Regions from separate parts of the Pseudomonas sp. 31-12 genome, predicted to be linked through region 1. Evidence: predicted binding sites of a transcription regulator. Region 1 holds the regulator's gene; the other holds the start of a gene.

Region 1 (7,183 bases):
CCAAGAGCTACCACAGGTTCAGCGCGGCACGCTGCTCAAGGACGCGCTGATGGAAATGACCCGCAAGGGCCTGGGCATGACCGTAATCCTCGAAGCCAATGGCAAACTGGCAGGAATCTTCACTGATGGTGACTTGCGCCGTACGCTGGACCGCAGCATCGACATCCACAGCGCCACCATCGATCAGGTCATGACTGCGCACGGCAAGACCGCTCGCGCCGAGATGCTCGCCGCCGAAGCCCTGAAAATCATGGAAGACCACAAGATTAACGCACTGGTCGTGGTCGACAGCGAAGACCGTCCGGTCGGCGCCTTGAACATGCACGACTTGCTGCGTGCGGGAGTAATGTAATGAGCACGGACCTGCTGCAACGCGGCAAACAGATCAAACTCGCGGTATTCGATGTCGATGGCGTGCTGACCGACGGGCGCCTGTACTTCCTCGAAGACGGCAGTGAATTCAAGACGTTCAACACCCTCGACGGCCAAGGCATCAAGATGTTGATGGCAGCCGGCGTGCAGACCGCTATCATCAGCGGCCGCAAGACCCCGGTGGTCGAACGTCGAGCGAAAAACCTCGGCATTCCACACGTTTACCAGGGGCGCGAAGACAAACTGGTGGTGCTCGACGAGCTTCTGGCTCAACTCAACCTAAGCTATGAACAGGTCGCCTATCTGGGCGACGATTTGCCGGACCTGCCGGTGATTCGTCGCGTGGGCCTGGGCATGGCCGTAGCAAACGCCGCCAGCTTCGTGCGCGAACACGCCCACGGCATCACCCTGGCCCGTGGTGGCGAGGGTGCCGCACGCGAATTCTGTGAATTGATCCTGCGCGCCCAGGGCCGCCTCGATGCGGCCAACGCCGCGTACCTGTGAGCCCACTATGCTGAGCAAAAAGATTCGTAACATCCTGTTGTTCGGTTGCATCGCGGCGCTGTTCGCCGCGGTCGGCTACTGGAACATCAGCCCCGAACGCTTCCTCGACAAACCCGTGGTCAAGGTCGATGAAAGCGCGATCGACTATTACGCCCTGAACGCCCACAGCGTGCAGTACCTGCCGGACGGCAAATTGCAGTATGAAATGACGTCCGACAAGGTCGAACACCTGAAAGTGAGCGAGGTGACGTTGCTGACCAACCCTGACCTGAACATGTTTCGTGGTACCGAGTTTCCCTGGCACGTCCAGAGTGAGCACGGCGAAGTCAACCCGGACGGCACTCAGGTCGAGCTGATCGACTCGGTCCGCATCACGCGTTTCGACGAGAAAAACCGCAAAACCCTGATTACCACCACCCGTATGACTGTGTTCCCCAAGGAGCAATATGCGCAGACCGATCAACCCGTTAGAATCGACGGCGCTGGCGGTGTATCGACAGGCAACGGAATGAAAGCGTACTTGAAAGAAAGCAGGATACACCTGCTATCGAACGTAAGAGGACAGTATGAGGCTCGTTAAAACTCTCCCTATTTTGCTCAGTCTGGGCGCAGCACTGGGAAGCGTGAGCGCCTGGGGTCTGCCGAACGATCAAGAGCAGCCTATCCGCATTCAGGCCGACGACGCCCAACTGGACGACAAGAATGGCGTTGCCACCTATAAGGGTGACGTGATCATTACTCAGGGCTCGATGAAGGTCACCGGCAATACCGTGACCATCACTCGCACCTCGACTGGCGACATTGACGTGGTGACATCGGTGGGCAACCTTGCCTACTTTGAGCAGATGCAGACGGCTGGCGACACCAAGCCTGTGCAAGGCTGGGGGGTGACCATCCAGTACCACGCCTCGCAAAACCGCGTCGTGCTGATCGATAAAGCGAAAGTCATCGACAAGGACAACAACACCACCCAAGGCGAGAAAATCGTCTACGACACCCAGAAAAAGCTTGCGAGCGCCGGGCGTGCTACGGGCAGCAAGGTCACCGAGTCGCGTCCGCGCATTGACATGGTGATCCAGCCGAAAAAGAAAACCGAAGAGCAAAAGGCCCCGTAATGGCAACTCTGAAAGCTCAGCATCTGGCCAAGAGCTACAAGAGCCGCCAGGTCGTGCGTGACGTCAGCCTGTCCATCGACAGCGGTCAGATCGTCGGCCTGCTGGGCCCTAACGGCGCCGGCAAGACCACCTGCTTCTACATGATCGTTGGCCTTGTGCAGGCCGATCAGGGTCGCGTACTGATCGACGACCTGGACGTCAGCCACCAGCCGATGCACGGTCGTGCAAAGGCCGGTATCGGCTATCTTCCGCAAGAAGCGTCGATCTTCCGCAAACTCTCGGTTGCGGACAACATCATGGCCATCCTCGAGACCCGCAAGGAACTCGACAAGGCCGATCGTCGCAAGGAGCTGGAAAGCCTGCTGCAGGAATTCCACATCAGCCACATCCGCGACAACCTCGGCATGAGCCTGTCCGGTGGTGAGCGCCGCCGCGTGGAAATCGCCCGGGCACTGGCCACCAACCCGAAATTCATCCTGCTCGATGAACCTTTCGCCGGTGTGGACCCGATCTCGGTGGGCGACATCAAACAGATCATCTACCACCTCAAGGCCAAAGGCATTGGCGTGCTGATCACTGACCACAACGTCCGTGAGACCCTGGATATCTGCGAAACTGCCTACATCGTAAACGATGGCCAGCTGATCGCCGAAGGTGACTCCGCCACCATCCTGGCCAACGAACTGGTCAAGGAAGTGTATCTGGGCCACGAGTTCCGCCTGTAAGCGCTGACGTGTCTGGCTGGTTGTCCGAGCGCTCGTCTCGATAAAAAATCAATACTTTTTTATTGTTACAGCGCTCTAGGCAAACGCTGCAGTTTCGGGCATATAATTTGCTTATGTTTGGCGCTCCGGCGCCCTGTAGTGGATGGCGCATGTGCGCCGGCGAATAAGGTGTTAAGCCCCTGCCATGAAACCATCGCTAGTCTTGAGAATGGGCCAGCAGCTGACGATGACACCGCAGCTGCAACAGGCCATCCGCCTGCTCCAATTGTCGACCCTGGACCTGCAACAGGAAATCCAGGAGGCCCTGGAGTCCAATCCGATGCTCGAACGCCAGGAAGAAGGCGACGACTTCGATAACGCCGACCCATTGGCCGACAAAGCCGAACAGCTCCCCAACGCCGATGTTTCGGAACCCTCCTATCAGGAAACCGCCCCGACGGTGGATAACCTCGAGGAAGGTGACTGGAACGAGCGCATTCCCAACGAACTGCCTGTCGATACCGCGTGGGAAGACGTCTACCAGACCAGCGCCAGCAGCCTGCCCAGCAGCGATGACGACGAGTGGGATTTCACCACCCGCACATCGGCCGGCGAAAGCCTGCAAAGCCATTTGTTGTGGCAACTGAACCTGGCACCGATGTCCGACACCGATCGCCTGATAGCCGTGACCCTGATCGACTGCATCAACAATCAGGGTTACCTGGACGAAACCCTCGAGGAAATTCTCGAAGCCTTCGATCCGGAACTGGACATTGAACTGGACGAAATCGAAGCCGTCCTGCACCGCATCCAGCAATTCGAGCCGGCCGGCATCGGCGCCCGCAATCTGGGTGAATGCCTGCTGCTGCAACTGCGCCAGCTGCCCGCCAAGACGCCTTGGCTGGCCGAAGCCAAGCGCCTGGTCACCGACTACATCGACCTGCTCGGCAGCCGCGACTACAGCCAGCTGATGCGCCGCATGAAGCTCAAGGAAGATGAACTGCGCCAGGTGATCGAACTGGTGCAGAGCCTCAACCCGCGTCCGGGCTCGCAGATCGAGTCGAGTGAAGCCGAGTACGTTGTCCCTGACGTGATCGTGCGCAAGGACAACGAGCGCTGGCTGGTCGAGCTGAACCAGGAATCGGTGCCACGGTTGCGGGTCAACGCTCAATATGCCGGTTTTGTACGCCGCGCCGACACCAGTGCCGACAACACCTTTATGCGCAATCAGCTGCAAGAAGCCCGCTGGTTCATCAAAAGCCTGCAAAGCCGCAACGAAACTCTTATGAAAGTAGCCACCCAGATCGTCGAGCATCAGCGCGGCTTCCTGGAGTACGGCGACGAAGCGATGAAACCGCTGGTCCTGCATGACATCGCCGAAGCGGTAGGCATGCACGAATCGACGATTTCCCGGGTGACTACACAGAAATTCATGCATACCCCTCGGGGCATATATGAACTGAAATACTTTTTCTCGAGCCACGTCAGCACCTCCGAAGGCGGTGAATGCTCGTCCACAGCGATCCGCGCGATCATCAAAAAACTGGTTGCTGCGGAAAATCAGAAAAAGCCGTTGAGTGACAGCAAGATCGCTGGTTTACTGGAGGCACAAGGCATTCAGGTGGCTCGCCGCACCGTCGCCAAGTACCGCGAATCCCTCGGAATCGCGCCTTCGAGCGAACGCAAGCGGTTGATGTAGAGCCACGCCACAGCGTTCCAGTGGCAGGCATTTCTGCCTGCCGCTTTATGCACTGGCAACGAAGGAGAAGCTGTATGCAAGTCAACATCAGTGGACACCAACTGGAAGTGACCGAACCTCTTCGCACCTACATCGGCGAAAAACTCCAACGATTAGAGAGGCATTTCGACAAGATCACCAACGTGCAGGTCACGATGACGGTCGAAAAGCTCAAGCAGAAAATCGAAGCCACGCTGCATATTCCCGGCAATGAAGTGGTCGCCAACGCGGAGCATACCGATATGTATGCGGCGATCGACGCGCTGACCGACAAGCTGGATAAACAACTCAAAAAGCATAAGGAAAAGACCCAAAGCCTCCTCCAGGGCGCGACCGGTCGTTAACACTCCCTACCCATGATCCGACTTGAAAGCATCCTGACCCCCGGCCGTTCCCTCGTGAACGTGCCGGGCGGCAGCAAAAAGAAAGCCCTCGAGCAAATTGCCAACCTTATCCATAAAGAAGTCCCGGATCTGGAGATGCAAGATGTCTTCGAGGCTCTGATTGCCCGTGAAAAACTCGGTTCGACCGGTTTTGGTAACGGCATCGCCATTCCCCACTGTCGTCTGAAAGGTTGTACGTCGCCTGTCAGCGCATTGATGCACCTCGACGCCCCCATCGATTTCGACGCCATCGACGGCGCCCCGGTTGACCTGCTGTTCGTTCTGCTGGTCCCGGAAGCCGCTACCGATGCCCACCTGGAACTTCTGCGCCAGATCGCCAGCATGCTCGATCGCAAGGAAGTGCGCGAAAAACTGCGCAGTGCCCCGAGCAACGCAGCCTTGTATCAGGTTGTCCTGGACGAGCAGAACGGTCACTGATCATGCGCCTGATCATCGTCAGTGGCCGTTCCGGCTCAGGTAAAAGTACCGCCCTCGATGTTCTCGAGGACAACGGCTACTACTGCATCGACAACCTTCCCGCCGGATTACTGCCGGAACTGGCCGAGCGCGCGCTGATTCATACTGAACTGGCACAGCCGCTGGTTGCCGTCTCCATCGATGCGCGCAACCTGCCGAGTCACCTGTCACGGTTTCCGGAACTGTTGGAAGAAGTCCGCAGTCGGCATATCAAATGCGATGTGCTGTATCTGGACGCTGACGAAGAAACGTTGCTCAAACGCTTCTCGGAAACCCGTCGTCGCCACCCTCTGAGCAACGCCAATCGCTCGCTGGCCGAGGCGATTCAAGACGAGACCCTGTTGCTGGGCCCTATCGCCGACCTGGCCGACCTCAAGGTCAACACCACCAACCTGAACCTTTATCAGCTGCGCGATACCATCAAGTTGCGCCTGCTGAACCAGCCGGAAGCCGGCACTGCGTTCCTGGTGGAGTCTTTCGGGTTCAAGCGTGGCATGCCGGTCGACGCCGACCTGGTGTTCGACGTGCGCTGCCTGCCCAACCCTTACTGGAAACCGGAATTGCGTGAGCAGTCCGGACTTGATCAACCGGTGGCCGACTACCTGGCGGCACAACCGGACGTCGAAGAGATGTTCCAGGACATTTCCACATACCTGCTCAAGTGGTTGCCGCGCTTTGCCGCCAGCAACCGGGCTTATGTCACCATTGCCATTGGCTGCACCGGCGGGCATCACCGCTCCGTCTACCTGACCGAACGTCTGGGCCAGGTCCTGCAACAATCCCTGAAGAACGTCCAGGTTCGCCACCGCGACCTCAGCTAAAGGATTCACATCGCGATGCCTGCTCGGGACATAGAAATCATCAACAAGCTGGGCCTGCATGCCCGCGCTTCGGCTAAATTCGTTGGCGTTGCTGGTCAGTATCCGGAATGCAAGATCAGAGTCGGTCGCACACCAGAATCCACGGTCGATGGCAAAAGCATCATGGCCATGATGATGCTCGCCGCCGGCAAGGGCACCAAAATCCATCTGAGTACGGAAGGCGAGCAAGAGCAGGAAGCGATGGATGCGCTGGTCGCATTGATCAACAACTTCTTCGACGAAGGCGAATAACCCGCCTTTTTGAGCGGGCACCTGTGGCGAGGGAGCTTGCTCCCGCTGGGCTGCGAAGCGGCCCTAAAACCTGCCACCGCAACATTTCAGATATACCGCATCCGCTGATTTCACGACTGCTGCGCAGCCGAGCGGGAGCAAGCTCCCTCGCCACGATTCAGGCCAACGCCGTATCCATCACCATCATCAAACAAAACCCGGCCAACAACCCAAGGCTCGCCAGCTTGTCGTGACCATTGCGCCGCGATTCGGGGATGACTTCATGGGTGACCACCAGCAACATCGCCCCCGCCGCCAGCGCCAATCCCAATGGCAACAGCAATTCGGCCAGGCTCACCAACCAGGCGCACAACAGCGCGAAGACCGGCTCGACCAACCCTGATGCCGCACCGATCAGGAACGCCTTGACCCGCGACATCCCCGCGCCTGCCAGCACCAGCGCGATCACCAGCCCTTCCGGTACATCCTGCAACGCGATGCCCATGGCCAGGCTGTCGGCATCCGGCATTCCTCCACCGGCCGAGACCCCGACCGCCATGCCTTCAGGAATGTTGTGGGCAATGATGGCAAACACAAACAACCAAATCCGCGGCGGGATGACCGGCCGTTCCAGGGTTCCGACGAGCATTTCCGGTGAGGCGCCCGAGACCTTTCGATCCACCAGAAACAGCCCGAACGCGCCGAGCATGATGCCGAAGCTGATCAGTCCGCTGGCCGCCCAGGGTGTCAGCCCCAGGCTTTCAGCGGCGGAGATCCCCGGGACAATCAGCGAAAACGC
Region 2 (7,183 bases), 1.3 Mb from region 1:
ACAACCCTTGTGGGAGCGAGCCTGCTCGCGAAAGCGGTGGGTCATCCGACATCTATTTTGAATGTGATGACCCCTTCGCGAGCAGGCTCGCTCCCACAGTGGATAGTGCCAAGTCCATACCTTTTCTTCGCCCATGAAAAAGCCCGCAGCGACGGCGGGCCTTTTCAGCAAGCCAATAGCAGACGCTTAGATAGGCCGGCTGCCGTACTTGTTGTCAGGCTTCTTGGGAGGATCGGCGACCACATTGGCCTCCACTTCCTGCACCTTGCCGCCCCGTGCCAGAAACTCTTCCATGGCCTTGGCCAGGGCGTCGCGTTCCTTGTTCTTGGCTTCGACGCTCGGCAGCTCGTCAACCGACACCGCAGCCTTGGCTTTGCCTTTGGCTGTCGGAACGGGCGTTTCACCACCATCGTCGTCAGCAACGTCTTCCGCTGCTGCTTCCAGACCTTCTTCAGCCTCGTCTTCGTCGCCTACTTCGAGGTCGTCGTTTTCCAGATCATCGTCGCTCATGTTCTACCTCATGACTTGCGAAAAGCAGATTAGTTATAGCCCAGCTTCACCGTCTGTCGACAGCCGCCGGAAAAATTCAATAACCGCTGGTGACCAGCGGTTCATGCCTCTTCACCGTGCACGGTGGCGAGGACTTTACGGGCACCGCCAAAATCACGGTGCTCGCCCAGATAAACGCCTTGCCAGGTCCCCAGCGCCAGTCGGCCTGCCGAAATCGGCAAACTGAGCTGACAGCCAAGCACGCTGGCCTTGAAGTGCGCCGGGAGGTCGTCCAGGCCTTCGTCGTTATGCTCATAGCCGTCTGTTCCTTGTGGGATCAGACGATTGAAAAATCGTTCGAAGTCGCGACGTACCGCCGGATCGGCGTTCTCGTTGATGGTCAACGACGCCGAGGTATGCTGCAGCCACAGATGCAACAGACCGACCCGACACGCCTTGAGTTCAGGCAGGCCGGCGAGTAACTCGTCCGTTACCAGATGAAAGCCCCGGGGCCGTGCCCGCAGGGTAATCAGAGTCTGTTGCCACATACAGTTCTCCGCACGTTCGGGGCGCATTCTAGCGCGCTCTGGGAAAAAACAAAGGCCCTAATATTCCTTCAATCATGTAAGCCATTGGCCGCAGAAAAACGCCCGTCTTAAACGCCACTAAACGTGTACGAAAAAACCTTTCAGCAGTCCCTTCACTGACAAACTCCAGACAAAAAAATGCCCGGCAAGCCGGGCAAGTTTTTTATGCGCGTGCTTACAAGTTGTAGCCGCGTTCGTTGTGGAGTGCCAGGTCGATGCCGACGGCCTCTTCTTCTTCCGTGATACGCAGACCCATGACAGCGTCCAGTACCTTGAGAATGACGTAGGTGACGATCGCGGTGTAGATCACCGTGAAGCCCACGCCTTTGCACTGAATCCAGACTTGAGCGGCGATGTCGGTGACGGTGCCAAAGCCACCCAGGGACGGTGCGGCGAACACACCGGTCAGGATCGCGCCGAGGATACCGCCGATACCGTGCACACCGAAGGCGTCCAGGGAATCGTCATAGCCAAGTTTGCGTTTCAGGGTGGTGGCGCAGAAGAAGCACACCACGCCTGCTGCCAGACCGATGACCAGCGCGCCCATCGGGCCCACGGTGCCAGCGGCCGGGGTGATGGCGACCAGACCGGCCACAACACCCGAAGCGATACCCAGTGCACTTGGTTTGCCGTGGGTGATCCACTCGGCGAACATCCAGCCCAGTGCAGCAGCGGCGGTTGCGATCTGGGTCACCAGCATCGCCATACCGGCGGTGCCGTTGGCCGCAGCGGCGGAACCGGCGTTGAAACCGAACCAACCCACCCACAGCATCGCGGCGCCCATCAGGGTGTAACCGAGGTTGTGCGGCGCCATCGGCGTGGTCGGGAAGCCTTTACGCTTGCCGAGCACGATGCACGCAACCAGACCGGCCACACCGGCGTTGATGTGCACCACGGTGCCGCCAGCGAAGTCGAGCACGCCCCAGTCCCACATCAGGCCGCCGTTGCCGGACCAGACCATGTGCGCAATCGGTGCGTAAACCAGGGTGAACCACACGCCCATGAAGATCAGCATGGCGGAGAACTTCATCCGCTCGGCGAAGGCACCGACGATCAGCGCAGGGGTGATGATGGCGAAGGTCATCTGGAAGGTGATGAACACCGCCTCAGGGAACAGCGCCGCAGGACCGGTCAGGCTCGACGGCGTGACACCGGCGAGGAATGCCTTGCCCATGCCACCGAAGAACGAGTTGAAGTTGACGACGCCCTGCTCCATGCCGGTGGTGTCGAACGCGATGCTGTAGCCATAAATGACCCACAGAATGCTGATCAGACCGGTAATGGCGAAGCACTGCATCATCACGGAAAGAATGTTTTTGGAGCGAACCATGCCGCCGTAGAACAGGGCGAGGCCGGGAATGGTCATGAACAGCACGAGGGCTGTCGAGGTCATCATCCAGGCGGTATCGCCGGAGTTGAGGACTGGGGCCGCCACTTCGTCTGCCGCCATAGCCAGGCTGGGCATTACGAGGGACAACAGGGCTCCTAGCCCTGCGAATTTACGCAGAGTCATATTGTTTTCTCCTGGGGCGTTGGGTTTGTGGCGGCGTTTAAATCGCGTCGGTATCGGTTTCGCCGGTACGGATGCGAATCGCCTGTTCCAGATTGACCACGAAGATCTTGCCGTCACCGATCTTGCCGGTGTTGGCGGCCTTGGTTATCGCCTCGATAACCCGGTCCAGATCCTTGTCGTCAATGGCGACATCGATCTTCACCTTGGGCAGAAAATCGACCACGTACTCCGCGCCGCGATACAGCTCGGTGTGACCCTTCTGCCGACCGAAGCCTTTGACTTCAGTAACGGTAATGCCCTGCACGCCGATCTCGGACAGCGACTCGCGCACGTCGTCCAGTTTGAACGGCTTGATGATGGCAGTGACTAGCTTCATGAAAACTCTCTCCCGAATTGGTGGACTTGCCCCAGGAAAACAAACCCGTCTCAAGTCTAAGCGCAGTGCCTGGCTTTGTAACGCATCGTCGACCTTACCTGCCCGTCCGACGCCAGCTAACCGCTCCTCACGAAACAACTCCCCGTTCCGCTTGGCGCACTGCATTCGTCACAGCGACTGCATCAGTGCATGGGTTACGACTGACTAAGCAGAAAGCTTGCCATCTCGCCAAAACCCACTGAATTCAATCCTTTGGCCGCTGCGGACAGCCGCTTCACACAATCAGCCCGACAGATACGCACAACAACAGTGCGCGACCGTCCATCCACATGCGCGAAAAGCGTGCATCCCTGCTGTCGGAATTGACTATAGACACTGCGTGATACACTGCCCGCCATTGTTGACAGGACATTTCCCATGCTCGCACCCAAAGACTTCCTCGACGCCCTGACCGGCACCGCCTCCCGCCTCTTCAGCGGCGAAACCCCGTTGCCGAAAAGCGAAATCGAAAGCCAGTTCAAGGCGCTGTTGCAGAGCGGCTTCAGCAAGCTGGACCTGGTGAGTCGTGAAGAGTTTGATAGCCAGATGGTTGTGCTGGCACGGACTCGGGCGCGGCTGGAAAGCCTCGAAGCGAAGGTTGCCGAGCTGGAAACGAAGCTCAACCCGCCCACCGAATAACCCAGCTGACAATGCAGTCCCCTGTGGGAGCGAGCCTGCTCGCGATTAGAGTCGCCTCGGTCTACCAGCCCTCCCACACTGGACAGACCACACCCCTGTAGGAGCTGCCGCAGGCTGCGATCTTTTGATCTTCCGCCCCGCCACCGTCTCGGCAACGTCCTACAAAGATCACCACCGCCGTCCGATAGCGCCGCGAAGCCCAGGTTCCTAAGCTCATCCCCAGCTGAATATTCAGCACTGGGTTTGGCGACCTGGAAGACCCCGACGCACCGCGACCACATTCGACTGAGGAATTTATTCCCATCACGAATTATGGCGGCTATGCGTGGGAGACCTTCGGGTCTGCCGGTTCTCGGGTGTCACCGGTTCGCCAACCCGCGCATAGCTGCCACCCTTTTCGTTTGGCGACGATCAGAAGCAGTTTTCTTCACTCGACCCCGAGAATGCACCATGAATGAAAACTATCTAATCCCTCACGTCTTCACCCGCCACAAACTCCACCTCCACGCGCTTTTAATCGAAAACCAGCCTTGGTTCAGCGCCCGAGACCTGGGCCGCCTGCTTCGCCTTTTCCTCGACGAACGCGCCGTCCGAAAACTCGATCCCGATCAACATCAATCCGCGCGAGTCGTCATCCACGGCACCCTCGAAAACACCCTGCTGATCAGCGAGTCCGGCGTCTACGCCCTGCTCGTCTACCACTACTGCCCCGAATACCGAGGACTGCGCGAATGGCTGACCCACGACGTAGTGCCAGCGCTCAGAGATGCCCAACAACCGACGTCAACCGAACGCCCGGTGCTGAGCCTGTTGAACTGGCCCGAGATGTCGCTGAGTTTGCTGCACTGGAATAACCAGCCGTGGATTCGGTTGCAGGATGTTCCGCAGATGCTGGCGGATAGTGAACGGTCGCAGACTGTGGTCAATGCATCGTGGTGGAAGCGTGCTTCGCGGAGGCTGCAGTCGCTTTAGGTGGACAAAGCGCGACCACTCTCGATTTCGGCTTTACGCAGATCGTAAGTCGATTGCAGCTTCAGCCAGAACTCGGGCGTGGTATTCAGGCAGCGAGATAACTTGCCCGCTAGATCGGCACTGACACAACGCTGGTACATGACGATTTCGTTTACCGTTTTCAACGACTCGTCCGACGAATGGGCGAACGCTGATTCTGAAATACCCAACGGCTCAAGAAACTCCTCCTTGAGGATTTCGCCGGGATGAACCGGCCGCATTCCATTTTTTTTCATTTTTCTCTCCGAAGGCAGCGATCAATTGACGATCATAAGCAGCCCTGCCTGCCAGACAGGATCGCTCACACCCTTTCGCCGGAGTCCTTCAGTAATCCAGGCAACGTCCTACAACAACCTCATCCCGCGACTGATTACGTCGAAAATCCCCACTCCCTTACGCTTCACCCATCAGAAAGACACTAGCAACATCCTGCGAAAATTTGGCACCTGCGCCATTACGCGCCCCCGACTACCCTTCAAAAAACCGCAGGAAGCGGTTCCCGTAAAAGCTCAAGGAACGACCATGTCCCTCTCCATCGTCCACAGCCGCGCCCAGATTGGCGTGGATGCGCCCGCCGTTACCGTAGAAGTCCATTTGGCCAACGGTCTGCCGTCATTGACGATGGTCGGCTTGCCCGAAGCGGCAGTAAAGGAAAGCAAGGACCGGGTGCGCAGCGCGATCATCAATTCAGGCCTGCAATTTCCGGCTCGGCGTATCACGTTGAATCTCGCGCCTGCGGACTTACCTAAGGATGGCGGACGGTTTGATCTGGCGATTGCCCTGGGGATTCTGTCGGCCAGTGTGCAGGTGCCAACGTTGACGCTGGATGACATTGAATGCCTGGGAGAGTTGGCGTTGTCTGGCGCGGTACGTGCCGTGAGAGGCGTGTTGCCGGCGGCGCTCGCCGCACGCAAGGCCGGGCGCTCGCTGATGGTGCCGCGGGCGAACGCCGAGGAGGCGTGCCTGGCGTCCGGATTGAAGGTGTTTGCCGTGGACCACCTGCTGGAAGCCGTTGCGCACTTCAATGGGCATACGCCTGTCGAGCCCTACGTTTCCAATGGCTTGCTTTACGCCAGCAAACCCTATCCGGACTTGAATGAGGTGCAGGGGCAAATCTCGGCCAAGCGCGCATTGCTGATTGCGGCGGCAGGGGCTCATAACCTGCTTTTTAGCGGACCGCCAGGAACCGGGAAAACATTGTTGGCGAGTCGTTTGCCGGGTTTGCTTCCACCGCTCGCCGAAAACGAGGCGCTGGAAGTCGCAGCCATTCAATCCGTCACCAGTTGCGTGCCCTTGAGCCACTGGCCGCAACGACCCTTCCGCCAGCCCCATCACTCGGCCTCCGGCCCGGCGTTGGTGGGTGGTGGTTCGAAGCCACAACCCGGCGAAATCACCCTCGCCCACCACGGTGTGCTGTTCCTCGATGAACTCCAGGTTTTGCTGTGATACGCATATTGTCAAACATGCATATCTAATTGATTTATATCTGTTTTTTTATGCTATTCCGCAATCGAATTATCTGACAACTATCGCTCCAACGCAGCCCTTGATAAACCAAGTCCAGCGCACCAAATGAACAGTGCTGAGCCGTGTGATACGGCACACGGAGTCACCACCAACCAAGCTCGCCGTTTCCAATTCTAAAGCGGGCCAACCAGCTGAACACCTCAATACCTCCCGATACCCCAACGGGCGCATGCTAATTGGCTGCATCCCAATCGTTACAGTATCTACGCACCACATCGAAGGTCGTGAGGTGCAGCACCTTATAGCCCCCAGAAGCAAACGGAATCTCAAGTTGAATCTCAGAAAATCACTACCTTTGAATATCCTTACTGATGTATGACACTAGCTACATCCCAGGCAGTTGCGGCGCGACCAACCCGAAAACCGAACTCAACACGACCACCAGCAAAAAAAATCTTATTGAACTTTATCATTTATTATTTACAAAACTTGTAAAGCATATAATAAACAAAAATATAAAATCTTTTAAAATACATGGAGATACAAACCTGCACAAAATTTTGATTGATACACTTTTTTCATTTAACAAAAATAAAGAACACGACACCATGAGCAATATTTTTTTTACTGTTGCAGGCTGCTGAAACTTATGTAATCTGAAAGAACCTCATCTCTATCAGATACTCTACATGCCGCATCTAATCCCATCACCGACGAGCTACTTGAGCAAGATGCCGCTTACGCGGGTGAGTCCGTGCTTCGTCGCTCATGTGATGTACATCGCTGACTCCAATAAGTACGTCTGCAAGGATGATTTATCATTAGGGAAATTTTTTAAGCTCCTAGAGTGTGTTTTGCTGATAGCCAACATAGATCTATCACGCGAAAAAATAGGTTCACCTGAGTTTATGAAAATCATGAATCTACTCATAGGAGCACTTGCATCTAAAAAATTTGCAGGCTGGACCAATCGACACCGATACTCAGTAACTGAACAATGTAAAGTTCTGATCCAGCTAATCTATGACCATCATCGCCTGGATTATAAACTACCGTACATCG

What was found. The regulator sigma-54, encoded in region 1, starts transcription at its own class of promoters, with help from an activator protein. The targets are predictions, from matches to a motif close to ANTGGCATNNANNTTGCTNT.
Region 2: the regulator sigma-54 is predicted to act here: its motif matches at 3,171-3,190, upstream of glnK (P-II family nitrogen regulator).

Annotation. Positions count from the first base shown of each region.
Region 1 is NZ_CP029482.1:1,207,193-1,214,375, reverse strand. Features, by position in the region: gene DJ564_RS05485 (KpsF/GutQ family sugar-phosphate isomerase) at 1-352, shown strand, start outside; gene DJ564_RS05480 (HAD family hydrolase) at 352-876, shown strand; gene lptC (LPS export ABC transporter periplasmic protein LptC) at 884-1,456, shown strand; gene lptA (lipopolysaccharide transport periplasmic protein LptA) at 1,443-1,991, shown strand; gene lptB (LPS export ABC transporter ATP-binding protein) at 1,991-2,716, shown strand; gene DJ564_RS05460 (RNA polymerase factor sigma-54) at 2,901-4,394, shown strand; gene hpf (ribosome hibernation-promoting factor, HPF/YfiA family) at 4,469-4,777, shown strand; gene ptsN (PTS IIA-like nitrogen regulatory protein PtsN) at 4,790-5,254, shown strand; gene rapZ (RNase adapter RapZ) at 5,257-6,114, shown strand; gene DJ564_RS05440 (HPr family phosphocarrier protein) at 6,130-6,405, shown strand; gene DJ564_RS05435 (ZIP family metal transporter) at 6,563-7,183, opposite strand, start outside.
Region 2 is NZ_CP029482.1:6,663,389-6,670,571, forward strand. Features, by position in the region: gene sutA (transcriptional regulator SutA) at 187-510, opposite strand; gene DJ564_RS31600 (secondary thiamine-phosphate synthase enzyme YjbQ) at 612-1,037, opposite strand; gene DJ564_RS31605 (ammonium transporter) at 1,252-2,589, opposite strand; gene glnK (P-II family nitrogen regulator) at 2,627-2,965, opposite strand; gene DJ564_RS31615 (accessory factor UbiK family protein) at 3,383-3,643, shown strand; gene DJ564_RS31620 (Bro-N domain-containing protein) at 4,094-4,615, shown strand; gene DJ564_RS31625 (HigA family addiction module antitoxin) at 4,612-4,890, opposite strand; partial or broken gene DJ564_RS31630 (YifB family Mg chelatase-like AAA ATPase) at 5,177-6,085, shown strand; gene DJ564_RS31635 (hypothetical protein) at 7,030-7,183, shown strand, end outside.